3 regions of the Catenulispora sp. GP43 genome follow, and region 2 is predicted to be linked to each of the others. Evidence: riboswitches for the same ligand, from Rfam matches in the RefSeq annotation. Region 2 holds a riboswitch; each other region holds the start of a gene.

Region 1 (4,763 bases), on a different contig from region 2:
GGACATGGCCGAAGCGTCGAGCGGCCCCGTCGTCAGAGCCTGGCTGGCCTCGAACCAGAAGTGCAGAAGAGCCTGCGCGCCGATCGTCAAGGTGATGACATGAATCGTGCCGCGCTGTTTGCCGGACAGCAGCCAGGCGAGGCCGAAGGTGACCTCGGCGGCCCCGGCCAGTGCCCACCACGGGACAGCCCGCCCGGACATCGACAAGTGCGCGGCCGTGGCCAGCAGCGTGCACACGGCCGCGAACATCGCGGACCGCGCGGCGCGCAGTCCCCCGTCGACACTCATGGCTGTGACATCGTCGCATCCGCCCGCCGGGCGGGTGACGGCAGGCGCCGGCTACGGCTCCTGGCCGGTGACGTCCCACCGGTGTTCGACGCGCGCGATCTTCCAGTAGGCGATCGCGGCCGCCCAGACGGCGATGAACGCGCCGACGATGATGAACCCGACATTGTTCAGATTCAGGTTCGCGATCCAGTCGGTGACCGGGTTGACGACGCCGAACTGGTCGTGGACCACGCCGACGAGCTCGATGCTGCCGATGATCAGGGCGACGGCCACGGACAGCCCGGTGATGGTGAGGTTGTAGTAGACCTTGCGGATCGGGTTGGAGAAGGCCCAGTGGTAGGCGAAGTTCATGAAGGTGCCGTCGAGCGTGTCGAACAGGGTCATGCCCGCGGTGAACAGCAGCGGCAGGCACAGGATCGCGTACCAGGGCAGGCCGGCCGCGGCGCTGGAGCCGGCCAGGGCCAGCAGCAGCACCTCGGTGGCGGTGTCGAAGCCGACGCCGAACAGCAGCCCGACCGGGTACATCTGGCCGGGGCGGGTGATGGACTTGGTGAGCCGGCCCAGGATCCGGTTCATGAAGCCGCGCTTGTCCAGCTGCGCGGTCAGGGCGGCCTCGTCGTACACGCCGCGCCGCATCGCCTTGTACACCTTGTAGATGCCGATCAGCGCGACCAGGTTCAGGATGCCGATCAGGTACAGGAAGGTGCCCGAAGCGGTCGTGGACACCACGCCGAGCGACTGGCGCGTGCTGGACTTGTCGTCGGTCAGGCTGGCGGCCTGGCGCGCGCCGGCGGCGATCCCGGCGGCCAGCACGACGACGATCGTCGAGTGCCCGAGCGCGAACCAGAATCCGACGGACACCGGCCGCTTGCCGTCGGCCATCAGCTTGCGCGTGGTGTTGTCGATCGCGGCTATGTGGTCGGCGTCGAACGCGTGGCGCATGCCGAGCGTGTAGGCGGTGACGCCGAGGCCGAAGCCGAAGACCTGCTTGCCGACGGTGTAGTGATGCGGGGCGACCAGGCCGGCGAGGATCCCGAACGCCGCGACGTGCATCGCCACGATCACCGCCAGCAGGCCGCCGAAGCGCAGCCAGTCGGTACGGAGCCAGCGCAGCGGCGCCGAGGACGGATTCCGGACAGGTCGGACGGGATCGTTCGCAGGCACGCTCACGCGGCTCGCCTCCAGCACCTCGTGGATGGTCGATGTTCGGTGCCGTGGCCGGTCTCCTGGCTGACGGGTCGACGCCCCGGCTCCGCCTTCCCAGACGCCTGACGCGTCCAGTGGCCGCCGCCGCGCCGTACTTCGCGCGGCGGCATGGAACCGGTGCATTCCCGATCACAGTGGCGAGGGCCGCTCCGGTTTTCCACCGGTCTTCCCGAGCACCACGGCATGGTCACCGTAGCGAGCGGTCCGGAACCCGGCAAGGTGGGCCCCGGCTATGCGTAGACCATCAGTCTGCGGGATCCAGCCCGAGGCGCTGAAGTGCCGAGCGATGAATCAGGATCCGGCACTCATGGGTCCAGCGACCGTCAGGGCCCTTGCCGCACAGATGATGCCGACTCTTGCGGGAACCAGCCGGGATTCGCGGACGACTATCATCGTGTGAGCATCGATGACGTGCCGGACGGTCCGGCGGCACATCCCGGATCAGCACATCCCGGATCAGCACATTCCGGAGCGGCGGATCCCCGACGCGGCTTCGGTACCAGTAGCCTGAGTTCCCGTCTCGGCGGGTTCGGCCGCGTGCTGGCGTTCGTCGCGTTGTCGGCGGCACTGTACGCCGGCGCGTTCGGCGCCGGGCGCCTGGCCGGACCGGTGGCACCCGATCTCGTTCCCGGCGCGCCGGGCGGGCAGAGCCCCACTCCGGGGATGCCGGGGATGGGCGCGTTGGGTGGCGGCCGGTGAGCGCCGGGCCGGACACGGTGCCGGCAGCGTCCACGCCGCCTGCGGCGGTCACCGATCTCGTGATCGGCGGGATGACCTGCGCCGCGTGCGTCGGGCGGGTGGAGCGACGACTGGCCCGCATCGAGGGCGTCTCGGCCGGCGTCAACCTGGCGACCGGCCGGGCCCGGATCCTGCATCCGCCGCGGGTTCCGGTCCGGGACCTGATCGCCGCGGTCGAGCAGGCCGGATACACCGCACTCGCGGTCCGCGACGACGCCGCTTCTTCCGGGATGGCCGAGACGGCCGAGACGGCCGAGTCGCCGGCCGACCGGCAGCGCCTGCTCGGCGTGGCCGCGATGGCCGTGCCGGTCATCGCGCTGTCCATGATCCCGGCGGTCCAGTTCCGCGACTGGCAGTGGTTCTGCTTCCTGCTGGCCGCCCCGGTGGCGACCTGGGGCGCCTGGCCCTTCCATCGCCGTGCCCTGATCAACCTGCGGCACGGCGCCGCGACCATGGACACGTTGGTGAGCATCGGCGTTCTCGCTTCCTTCGGCTGGTCGGTCTACGCGCTGTTCTTCGGCACCGCGGGCTTGCCCGGAATGCGGATGGGCTTCTCGTTCAGCGTCGGCGGCGACGGCGCCGGGCACATGTATCTGGAGGCTGCGGTCGGCGTGCCGCTGTTCGTCCTCTGCGGACGTCACCTGGAGAGCCGTGCCCGACGCCAGACCGGCTCGGCCCTGCGGTCTCTGGCTGAGCTGAGCGTCAAAGAGGTCTGCGTCCGCGACGCTGCCGGCGGCGAACAGCTGATTCCGCTGGAGCAGCTCCTGCCGGGCCGGGAGTTCGTGGTGCGTCCCGGCGAGAGGGTCGCCACCGACGGTGTCGTGGTGGAGGGTGCGTCGGCGATCGACCTGAGCATGCTGACCGGAGAGAGCGTGCCGGTCGAGGCGGGCCCGGGGGAGCGCGTCGCCGGCGGCACCCTGAACGTCGGGGGCACACTGGTGGTCCGGGCCACCGCGGTCGGCGCCGACACTCAGCTGGCCCGGATCGCGGCCCTGGTCCAGGACGCCCAGACCGGCAAGGCGCGCGCGCAGCGGTTGGCCGACACAGTGGCCGCGGTGTTCGTGCCGGCGGTGCTGGCCATCGCCGTGACCGTCCTGGGCTTCTGGCAGGGCGCCGGAGTCCGGCCCGAAGTCGCGATCACCGCGGCGGTCGCGGTCCTGGTCGTGGCGTGCCCCTGTGCACTCGGCCTGGCCACCCCGACCGCGTTGCTGGCCGCCACCGGACGCGGCGCGCAACTGGGCATCTTGGTCAAGGGCCCCGAGGTGCTGGAACGGCTGCGCCACCTGGACGCGGTCGTCCTGGACAAGACCGGCACGCTGACGGAAGGCCGCACGGCGCTGATCGCCGTCACACCGGCCCCGGGACACGACGGCGACCGGGTGTTGCGGCTGGCAGCGGCTGTCGAGCAGCGCTCCGAGCACCCCCTCGGCCGAGCCGTCGTCTCCGCCGCCCACCGTGCCGACGGCTCCGCACTGCCCGCCGTCGCGGACTTCTGGTCGCGACCGGGCGTCGGAGTCGGGGCGATGGTCGAGGGCTGCGATGTCCGCGCGGTCCGCCCGAACGATGCTCGGGAACTACCCGAAGCACTCCGCACGGCGCTGGCCGCCGCGGAAGCGAACGGCCACACCCCGGTCCTGGTCGAAGTGGACGGCGCGCCGGCGGCGATCCTCACCATCGGCGACACCTTGCGTCCCGATGCCTACCGCACAGTGCGCCGGCTCCGAGGACTGGGTCTGGAGCCGATCCTGGCCACCGGCGACAGCGCCGGCGCGGCGACCGCCGTGGCGCGCGAGCTGGGCATCACGGCGGTGCACCACTGCGCCTCACCGGAACGCAAGGCCGAGATCGTCGCCGAGCTGCGCGCCGCCGGCCGCGTCGTGGCCGTGGTCGGCGACGGCGTCAACGACACCGTCGCCCTGGCCGCGGCCGACCTCGGGGTCGCGATGGGAGGCGGTACCGACGCCGCGATCGGCGCCGCCGGCCTGACGCTGGTGCGCGCCGACATCGGCTTGGTCGCCGACGCCGTCTGTCTGGCCCGCCGGACCCTGTCCACGATCCGCGCGAACCTGGTCTGGGCCTTCGGATACAACCTCTTCCTCATCCCGCTGGCGGCCGTCGGACTGCTCAACCCGATGCCGGCCGCGGCGGCGATGTCCGCCAGCTCGCTGCTGGTCGTCGGCAACAGCCTGCGGCTGCGTACCTGGCAGCCGCAGCGCCGCGGGCTTGCCGGAGGCGTCCGGTGACCGGCGCTGGCCCACGCCTCAGCGTTCGGCGATGGGCCGTGGTCCGCGCGGCGGCGGCCCCGGTCCTGGCCGCTGCTGTCGCGCTGATTCTCCTGACCGGCTGGGTGGCGGCAGGCCGCGCCGGCACCTCGCGGCCAGTACAGGTCAGCGACGGCTGGATACTCGTCCCCAGCAGCCCCGCGACCACCGCTGCGTTCTTCACGGTGCGCAACCCCGGCGACGTCCCCGACACGCTGCTCCAAGCCACCTCGACCGTGTCATCGGACGTGGAACTCAGCCGCCATCTGC
Region 2 (4,763 bases):
AATGGGACTTAGGGGAGCCTAAGCTACCTATCGCCCGCGTGCCAAGTCCCCGCGGTACGTGCCGTGCACCACATCTGGGACGATGGTCTCCATGGGGCAGCCGGGATCAGGGGTGGACACAGACGCCGGGACGGCGCCGGCGGACGGCCGGCTCCCCCCGGGCCAGCGCATGCAGCGTGGCGAGTGGCCGGTGCTGCACTACGGCCCGGTGCCCCGCTTCAAGCCCGCGAGCTGGGACTTCCGGGTCACCGGGGCCACCGCCGACGGCGAGGAGGCGATCTGGTTCCACGAGGAGTTCGGCGCCCTGCCGACCGTCGAGGTGGTCGCCGACTTCCACTGCGTCACCAAGTTCACGATGCTGGACGCGTCCTGGCGCGGTGTCTCCGGCCGCACCATCCTGGACCTGGCGCCGCCGGCCCCGGATGCGACGCACGTCACCGTCTGGGCCGAGTACGGCTACAGCTCGAACCTGCGCCTGGAGGACCTGCTCCGGGAGGACGTCGTGTTCGCCACCCACCACGACGGCGCGCCGCTCACCCCCGAGCACGGCTTCCCGCTGCGGCTGATCCTGCCGCACCGGTACGCCTGGAAAGGGCCCAAGTGGGTCCGGGGCATCGAGTACCTCACCGAGGACCGCCGCGGGTTCTGGGAGGAGCGCGGGTACCACAACATCGGCGACCCGTGGCGGGAACAGCGGTACTCCTACCAGGAGGACCCCGGCGACGGGCCTCCGCTGTAGTCCCGTCCCGGCTGTAGTCCCGTCCGGCCGGCTCCTCAGCCCGTCCGGATCCGGCGCAGCACCGCCCGCCACAGCGTCCCGGGCCGGCCGAGCGCCGGCAGCCGCTGCCCGGGGGCGGGCGTGTCGCGTTGCTCACCCCGCGCCAGGGCGAACGCCCCGCCGTCCAGCTCGTATTCACCCAGGACACGGGGTCTGCGCTGTCGATCGCTCACCATCCCATTGAGGGATACATCCGGACATCGCGCCACCCGGCGCCGTCCGGACGCGGTTTGACGGCCGGTGATCGCTGCGGGATGCTGCACGCGGGACGGTCGGCAGGAATCCGGTGCGAATCCGGAGCGGTCCCGCCACTGTGATCAGGGAGTGCCTCCCGCTTGAGATGCCACTGGAACATCAGTGTTCTGGGAAGGCCGGGCAGGCGCGCGGATCTGAGAGTCAGGAGACTACGACCGCCCCAGGCACGCCGCCCCCGCGGCGTGTTCTCGTGAGGAGACCTGTCGGGCGTGGATACCCGTGAGGAGCTGATCCGGCGTGCCGCCGTACCCGTTCACCGCCGTCGTCGGGCTCGACGACCTGCGGCTGGCCCTGCTGCTGAACGCCGTGTCCCCGGCCGTCGGCGGCGTGCTCGTGCGCGGGGAGAAGGGCACTGCCAAGTCGACGATCGTGCGCGCCCTGGCCGCCGTGCTCCCGCAGATCGCCGTGGTCCCGAGCTGTCGGTTCTCGTGTGACCCCGCGACCCCCGACCCGGCCTGCCCGGACGGCCCGCACCTCCCCGGCGCCACGGCGGCCCGGTCCCGCCCGGCGCGCCTGATCGAGCTCCCGGTCGGCGCCACCGAGGACCGCCTCGTGGGCTCCCTGGACCTGGAGAAGGTCCTGGCCTCCGGCGTCGCCGCCTACGAACCCGGCCTGCTGGCCGCCGCGCACCGCGGCCTGCTGTACGTGGACGAGGTCAACCTCCTGCACGACCACCTCGTGGACCTGCTCCTGGACGCCGCCGCGATGGGCGTCGCGCACGTCGAGCGCGAAGGCGTCTCGGTCCGGCACGCGGCGCGCTTCCTGCTCGTCGGCACCATGAACCCCGAAGAGGGCGAACTGCGCCCGCAGCTGCTGGACCGGTTCGGCCTGACCGTCGAAGTCCGCGCCAGCCGCGACCCGGCCGAGCGCGCCGAGGTGGTCCGCCGCCGCCTGGCCTACGAGGCCGACCCCGAGGGCTTCGCAGCGGCCTGGGAGCAGGCGGACAAGGAGACGGCCGCACGCATCGAGGCGGCGCGCGCCCTGCTGCCCTCCGTGGTGCTCCCGGAGGCCGAACTGCTGCGAGTCACTCGGATCTGTGCGGCGTTCGAGGTCGACGGGATGCGCGCGGACCTGGTGACGGCACGGGCCGCGACCGCGCTCGCGGCCTGGGCCGGGCGCGACGTGGTGATCGCCGAGGACGTGCGGCAGGCCGCGATGCTGGCGCTGCCGCACCGCCGGCGGCGGCATCCGTTCGACGCGCCGGGCCTGGACGAGGAGCGGCTGGACGAGGCCATGGACGACGGGGATGAGGATCCTGATCCCGGTCCCGGTTCCGGTGGGCCCGACGGCGGCGGTGGGCCCGACGGCGGCGGCGGTCCTGACGGCGGCGGCGGTCCTGACGGCGGCGGCGGTTCCAACGGTGGCGATACTTCCGGCGGCCCGTCCAACGGTGCCGAGCCTGAGCCCTCGGTCGGTGCCTCGACCGGCGAATCACCCGCTGAGCAGAAGCAAGTGTCCGGATCGTCGCGCGAGCAGCCCGCCGCCACTGCCACTGAGCCCTTCAAAGCCCGCCTGCTCCAGGTCGAAGGCGTCGGCACCGGCGCCGAAGGCCGCCGCTCCCGAGCCCGCGCCGCCGGCGGCCGCTCGGTCGGCGCCCGCCCCGGCGCGCGCGGCCTCCATCTGATCGCGACCGTCCACGCCGCCGCGCCCCAGCAGGTCGCCCGGGGCCGTCGCGACGGCGCTCTGCGTCTGCGCTCCGAGGACCTCCGCGAGCCGATCCGCGAGGGCCGGGAAGGCAATCTCGTCCTGTTCGCGGTCGATGCCTCCGGGTCCATGGCCGCCCGCCAGCGCATGGCCGCCGTCAAGGGCGCGATCCTCTCGCTGCTCCTGGACGCCTACCAGCGCCGTGACAAGGTCGGCCTGGTGACCTTCCGCGGCCGCACCGCCGAGGTCGCGCTGCCGCCCACCTGGTCCGTCGACGCCGGCGCCGCCCGGCTGGCCTCGCTGCCCACCGGCGGCCGCACCCCGCTGGCCGCCGGTCTGCTCCAGGCCGCGGACGTCCTGCGCGTCGAGCGCATGCGCGACCCGGACCGGCGGCCCCTGGTCCTGGTCGTCACCGACGGCCGCGCCACCCAGGCCTCGCACTCGAAGGACCCCCTCGCCGACACCCGCCGCGCCGCGGCCCACCTCCGCCAGGCTGTCGCGGCCCTGGGCGGCACGGCCGTCGTCGTGGACTGCGAGGCCGGCCCGGTCCGCCTGGGGCTGGCCGGGCGCCTGGCCGCCGATCTGGGCGCCGACCACCTGCCCCTCACCGATCTCGCCGCCGACGCGCTCACCGCGGCGGTGCACGGCAACCGACCCCGCTCCGACCGGAGGGCCGCCTGATGCCGCAGGGCCAACCCACGCACGTCCCCGACGACGGCCTCACCACGCGCCAGCGCCGCAACCGGCCGCTGACGATCGTGCACACCGGCCCCGGCAAGGGGAAGTCCACCGCCGCCTTCGGCCTGGCCCTGCGGGGCTGGAACCAGGGCTGGCCGATCGGCGTGTTCCAGTTCGTCAAGTCCGCCAAGTGGCGCATCGGCGAGGAGACCGCGCTCAAGGCGCTCGGCGAGCTGCACGAGCGCACCGGCGTCGGCGGGCCCGTCGACTGGCACAAGATGGGCGAGGGCTGGTCCTGGATCCAGCGGGACCTGCACAGCGACCCCGAGCTCCAGGCCGACAACGCTCGCGCCGGCTGGGAGCGGATCAAGGCCGACCTGGCCGCCGAGACCTACCGGCTGTACGTGCTGGACGAGTTCACCTACCCGATGAAGTGGGGCTGGGTGGACGTCCAGGACGTCGTGAAGACCCTGGCCGACCGCCCGGGGAGCCAGCACGTCGTCATCACCGGCCGCGACGCCGCGCCCGAACTGCTGGAGGCCGCCGACCTGGTCACCGAGATGACCAAGGTCAAGCACCCGATGGACGCCGGCCAGAAGGGCCAGAAGGGTATCGAGTGGTGAGCTCGGTCCCGCTGACCGTGCCGCGCGTCGTCATCGCGGCCCCGGCCTCCGGCCACGGCAAGACCACCGTGGCCACCGGCATCGTCAAAGCCCTGACCGACCGCGGCTTCACCGTCGCGCCGTTCAAGGTCGGCCCGGACTACATCGACCCCGGCTATCACTCCCTGGCCGCCGGCCGCGTCGGCCGCAACCTCGACCCCTACATGGTCGGCACCGAACGGATCGCGCCGCTGTTCGCGCACGGCGCAGCCGGGGCCGACATCGCGGTCGTCGAGGGCGTCATGGGCCTGTACGACGGCGCGACCGGCGAGGGCGAGCTCGCCTCCACCGCGCAGGTCGCCAAGCTGCTCGGCGCCCCGGTGCTGTTCGTCGTCGACGCCGCCGCGCAGGGCCGCTCGATCGCCGCGCTGGTGCACGGGTTCCGCTCCTTCGACCCAGCGGTGCGCATCGCGGGCGTGGTCCTGAACCGCGTCGGCTCCGAGAACCATCGCAGGATCCTGACCGAGGCCCTGGACGAGCTCGGCGTGCCGGTGCTCGGCGCGCTGCGGCGCGAGGCCGCCGTGGCGGCCCCCTCGCGCCACCTCGGCCTGGTCCCGGTGGCCGAGCGGCGGGCCGAGGCGGTGGCCGCCGTGGCCGCGCTCGGCGCCCTGGTGGACGCCGGCGTGCAGCTCGACGAGATCTACCGCCTGGCCCGCAGCGCCCCGCCGCTGGACGTCGCCGCCTGGGACCCCGCGGCCGAGGCCGGCCGCCGCTCCTGCGCCCGGCCGCGCATCGCCGTCGCGTCG
Region 3 (4,763 bases), on a different contig from region 2:
CAGGACCTGCTGCTGGTGGCCGAGGTCCAGGGCGGTGGTCGGCTCGTCGAGCAGCAGCACGCCGGCCTGCTGCGCGAGGGCGCGGGCCAGCACCACCCGCTGCCGTTCGCCGCCGGACATCGCCCCGAGCCGGCGGCCGGCGAATCCGGCGAGGTCCAGGCGCTCCAGCGCGCCCTCGGCGACCGCGCGGTCGCTACGGGACTCCACGCCCAGGTAGCCCAGGTACGGGGTGCGGCCGAGCAGGACGTACTCGGCGACGGTCATGTCGCCGGGCAGCTGCGGCTGCTGCGGGACGTAGGCGATGAGGCGGGCCCGGTGCTTGGCGGACAGCTTCGCGACCGACTCCCCGCCGACCCGGATGTCGCCCTGGTAGGCCAGGATGCCGACGATCGCCTTGAGCAGCGTGGACTTGCCCGCGCCGTTCGGGCCGAGCACGGCGTGCCACGATCCGGAGGCCACGGCGAGGTCGACGCCGTGCAGGATCGGCTTGTGGTCCAGCCTCACCCGCACCCCGGCGGCCTTGACCGCGCTCACCGGTCCCGCTCCCGCGTCGCCCGCAGGATCACCAGGAAGAACGGCGCCCCGACGAACGAGGTCACGACCCCGATCGGCAGCTCGGCCGGCGCCAGCACGGTCCGCGCGAGCAGGTCGGCCAGCACCAGGAACGCACCGCCCACCAGCAGGCTCATCGGCAGCAGCAGCCGGTGCCCGGGCCCGGCGACACGGCGCACGACGTGCGGCACCACCAGCCCGACGAACCCGATGATGCCGCTGACCGCGACCGCGGTCGCGGTCGCCAGCGAGGCCGCGGCCAGCACGATCAGCCGGGTCCGCACGGGGTTCAGGCCGAGGGTGGCGGCCTCGTCGTCGCCGAGCGCGAGGACGTCCAGATGCCGCGCGTGCACGGTGACGATCAGGACACTGATGACGGCGTAGGGCAGCGCCAACCGCACCAGCGACCAGTCGGCGGCGGCGAAACTCCCGAACAGCCACGAGTACACCTGCCGCACGTCCGTGGTGCTCCGCTGCATGACGAACGCCTGCACCGCCCCGACGAACGAACTGACCGCGACCCCGGCGAGGATGAGCGAGGCGGTCCCGCCCCGACCCACGAACGTGCCGAGCACATAGCTGGCGAGCACCCCGCCGAGCGCACCGACGAACGCGGCCAGCGGCACGGCACCGATGCCCGCCACGGTGTGCTCGGGCCCGCCGCCATAGACGATGACGAGCGTCGCGGCCATCCCGGCACCGGCGGAGGCCCCGATGGTCCCGGAGTCAGAGAGCGGATTGCGGAAGACGCCCTGATACGCGGCCCCCGCCTGCGCGAGCAGCGCCCCGACGAGCGTGGCCAGGACGACGCGCGGCAGCCGGATCTGGTCCAGCACGCTCTGCTGCACCGGCCCGAGCCCGGTATGGAGGTCTACGAAGGGGAGCTTGTCCAGCAGCGCCTTGGCGGTGCCGGCGACCGGGAGGCCCGCGGCGCCGCCGAGGCTGGAGACGAGGACGGCGAGAAGGAGGACCGCGGTCGCGGCGAGGAGGGCGACGGTCGGGCGGGCGAGGCGGCGGCGTGGGGGTGAGTGCGGGAGCGAGTGCGGAGGGATCGAGTTCGGCTCATCGACCGCGGAGCGGGCAAGGCGGCGGCTCGGGCGCGAGTGCGGGGGGATCGAGTTCGGCTCATCGGTCGCCGGGCGGTCGCCGCTCGCAGACTCGGCAGCGACATGCGCGGCAGGTCCCGGCGCCAGGACTCCGGCCGCCGCGTCAGCGCCCGCGGCCACCATCGTCGCAGCAGCATCGACCGCCGCGGCTTCGGCACCCCCCGCCGCCGCCGCGTCAGCATCCGCATCCGCTCCCTGCCGCCGCATCGCCGTGGCTCAGCCCTGGGCCTGGTTCACGGCCTTCGAGATCTGCTGCACCAGATCCACCAGGCGCGGACCCCAGCGGGAGGCGATGTCGTCGTCCATGCCGACGACCGTGCCCTTCGCCGCGTTCTTCACCGCCGGGATCGCCGACCAGCCGGGGCGGGCGGCGACGGTGGCCGAGGTCTGCTGGCAGCACTTGGTGTCGGCCAGGAAGATCAGGTCGGGGGCCGCGGTCACCAGGTACTCGTCGGAGAGCTGCGGGTAGCCGCCGCCCGTCTTGTCGGCCGGGTCGGCGATGTCGGTCAGGCCGAACTGGGCGAAGATCGAGCCGATGAAGGTCTTCGAGGTGGCGCTGTAGTTCCCGGGGGTGCCGACCTCGTAGTAGTACTTAAGAGGTGTGGCCGGCTTCTTCGTGGCCGCGATCGCCGCCGTGATCTGCTGCTTCATCGTGGCGACCTCGGTGGTCGCGGCGGTGGTGTGGCCGGTGGCGGCGCCGAGCTCGGTGATCTGGCTGTAGGCGTCGTCCAGGGTGTTCGGGGCGTCGAACCACAGGACCGGGACGTTCAGCTTGCCGAGCTGCTCCACGATCTGCGAGCTGTCGTCGGCGACGACCACCAGATCCGGGTTGTACTTCGCTATCGCCTCGGCGTTCGGCTTGTAGCCGGACAGCGCGCTCTTCGGGGCGCTCGCGGGATAGTCCGACTGGTCATCGACCGCGGTGACCTGCGAGCCCGCGCCGATCGCGAACAGGTCCTCGGTGGCCGAGGGCGACAGCGACACGATCTTCTTCGGCTCGGCCGCCAACTTCACCGCGCCGTTCTTGGCGGTGATCGTGGCCGGGAAGGCGGCCGCGGACGAGGCGGCGGTCGTGGTGGACGCGGTGCCCGAGCCGGCCGGGGCCGACGCCGACTTCGACGACGAACACCCGGCGGCCAGCAGCGCCGAGGCCGCGACGAGGCCGACGGCCACGCGCCGCGTCGAATTGTGCAGACGAGAATGCACGAGGTCAGCTCCTCCGGCTGATCCGCGGTCCCCGCCGCGCGCGCCGACCCAGGCAGGCGTGCCGCGCACACAGCCGGACCGCCCCGAACCGCGAGGGCCGAACCTTGGCACATCGCGTGAGGCGACCTGGCTCGCCCTCCGAACGGAGAGCTCACAGTTGCGGGACAGCGCCGGATTCCCACCGGCTTCGCTGCACTCGATGTGGACGGCGCACACCGCCGTCGCCCAAGACGCTAGCAAGCGCGGACGCACTCGCCTAACGGCAAATGGGGCGACGGCTGGTGATCTGCACTACTTCAAGAAGCCTGCGCTACTTCAAAAGCCCCGCGCTGCTTCAAGAACCCCGCACCACTCACGGCCAGACCGGCGACCGCTTCTCCACGAACGCCCGCACACCCTCGGCCCGGTCCGCCGAGAACGCCGTGGCCCGCCACGCCCCGTCCTCCACGTCCAGCCCGGCGGCCAGCGGCAGGTCCGCGCCGACCTTCAGCGCGTGCTTGGCGTTGCGCACCCCGATCGGCGAGTTCTTCGCGATCTGCTGCGCCAGCTCCAGCGCCGCCGCGCGCGCCGTCGAGCTCCCCGGCACCCGCCGGTCCACCATCCCGAACCGGTCGGCCTCGTCGGCGTCGATGCGCCGCGCGGTGAAGATCAGGTCGGCGGCGCGGTTCATGCCCACGCGCCGCACCAGCGTCTGCGTGCCGCCGCCGCCGGGGATGACGCCGACGGACACCTCGGGCAGCCCGAACACCGCGCCGTCGTCGGCCACGATCAGGTCGCAGGCCAGCGCCAGCTCGCAGCCGCCGCCCAGGGCGTAGCCGGAGACCGCAGCCACGACCGGCATCGGCAGCGAGCCGAACGCGCCCCAGGTCCGCCGGAACGCCGGCCGGGTGGCGACCAGCTCGGCGTCGCTCATCTGGTTGCGCTCCTTGAGGTCCACGCCGACGCAGAACGCGTGGTTCTTCCCCTCGGCCGCGGGCGGCGCCGACGACACCACCACGGCGCGCACCGCCGGGTCCTCGGCCAGCTCCGGCGCGACGTCCCGGATCGCCGCGGCCATCGCGGTCGAGATCGCGTTCATCGCCGACGCGCGGTTCAGCACGATCTCCGCGACCACGCCGTTGCCGGACGCGGGGTGCCGCCGCAGGAGTACGCCTTTGTAATCCTTCTCGGTTACCTCGTTCATGGCGCCCAGATTATGAGACCAAGGTCAGAATCCGAAGGGCACCCAGGGCGCGACATCGCTCACAAAGGCCCGCGACGCCTCGGCCAGCGCCCCCGGCCGCAGCTCCTCGACCCGCCCGGCCCGGCCCAGCGCGGCCAGCGAGAAACCGCCGAGGTAGGCGGTCCCGAGCTCGCGCGGCCCCAGCACCAGATCCGCCGGATCCGTGGTCCGCTCGCAGACCGCCCCCTCGGCATCGCCGCGCAACCGCCAGCGTCCGGTGTTCCACGCGCAGAAGGTGTCCGAGATCTCGAACACCACGTCGACCGGCGCCGCGTACCGCCGCGCCGCCAGGGCCCGGTCCACGTCGACGATCCGCACGTACAGCTCGTCCTGCACCCGCGGCACCGCCTGCCGGGGATCGGCGAGCAGGAACAGCAGCGGGTCGTCGGTCGGCACCTCGGCGTGGATCTCGCTGGTCAGGTCGATGTCGAGCAGGAAGCGCCAGATCGCGACGTAGGACGCCAGGTCGCGGCCGTAGACCTCCTTGGCCCGCACCTTGCAGTCCGGGCGCGCGGGGTTGTCCCAGTCCTCCTTGATCCGGTAGCGCGCGAACCCGACCGCCCGGCCGGCCGCGTCCTCGGCGACCACGCAGCGCAGCGGGCCCGCGCCGTCGCGGGCGAAGTCGTGGTCGGCCAGCGCCGAGTCGTGCCAGGCGTCGCCGGCCCGCGGCAGCATCC

What was found. A riboswitch is a leader RNA that binds a small molecule or an ion and turns the genes downstream of it on or off. The one in region 2 is predicted to bind cobalamin.
Region 1: another riboswitch for cobalamin. It lies ahead of ABH926_RS50690 (HoxN/HupN/NixA family nickel/cobalt transporter); the one in region 2 lies ahead of ABH926_RS05870 (putative cobaltochelatase).
Region 3: another riboswitch for cobalamin. It lies ahead of ABH926_RS09515 (ABC transporter substrate-binding protein); the one in region 2 lies ahead of ABH926_RS05870 (putative cobaltochelatase).

What each region holds. Positions count from the first base shown of each region.
Region 1 is NZ_JBGCCT010000049.1:34,637-39,399, reverse strand. It holds gene ABH926_RS50695 (hypothetical protein) at 1-288, opposite strand, end outside; gene ABH926_RS50690 (HoxN/HupN/NixA family nickel/cobalt transporter) at 340-1,458, opposite strand; cobalamin riboswitch at 1,487-1,690, opposite strand; gene ABH926_RS50685 (hypothetical protein) at 1,891-2,193, shown strand; gene ABH926_RS50680 (heavy metal translocating P-type ATPase) at 2,265-4,475, shown strand; gene ABH926_RS50675 (copper chaperone PCu(A)C) at 4,472-4,763, shown strand, end outside.
Region 2 is NZ_JBGCCT010000002.1:484,887-489,649, reverse strand. It holds gene ABH926_RS05880 (sulfite oxidase-like oxidoreductase) at 92-739, shown strand; gene ABH926_RS05875 (hypothetical protein) at 775-954, opposite strand; cobalamin riboswitch at 1,057-1,183, shown strand; gene ABH926_RS05870 (putative cobaltochelatase) at 1,271-3,358, shown strand; gene cobO (cob(I)yrinic acid a,c-diamide adenosyltransferase) at 3,358-3,978, shown strand; gene ABH926_RS05860 (cobyrinate a,c-diamide synthase) at 3,975-4,763, shown strand, end outside.
Region 3 is NZ_JBGCCT010000003.1:477,509-482,271, reverse strand. It holds gene ABH926_RS09525 (ABC transporter ATP-binding protein) at 1-534, opposite strand, end outside; gene ABH926_RS09520 (FecCD family ABC transporter permease) at 531-1,865, opposite strand; gene ABH926_RS09515 (ABC transporter substrate-binding protein) at 1,875-2,864, opposite strand; cobalamin riboswitch at 2,970-3,099, opposite strand; gene ABH926_RS09510 (enoyl-CoA hydratase/isomerase family protein) at 3,217-4,047, opposite strand; gene ABH926_RS09505 (GNAT family N-acetyltransferase) at 4,072-4,763, opposite strand, start outside.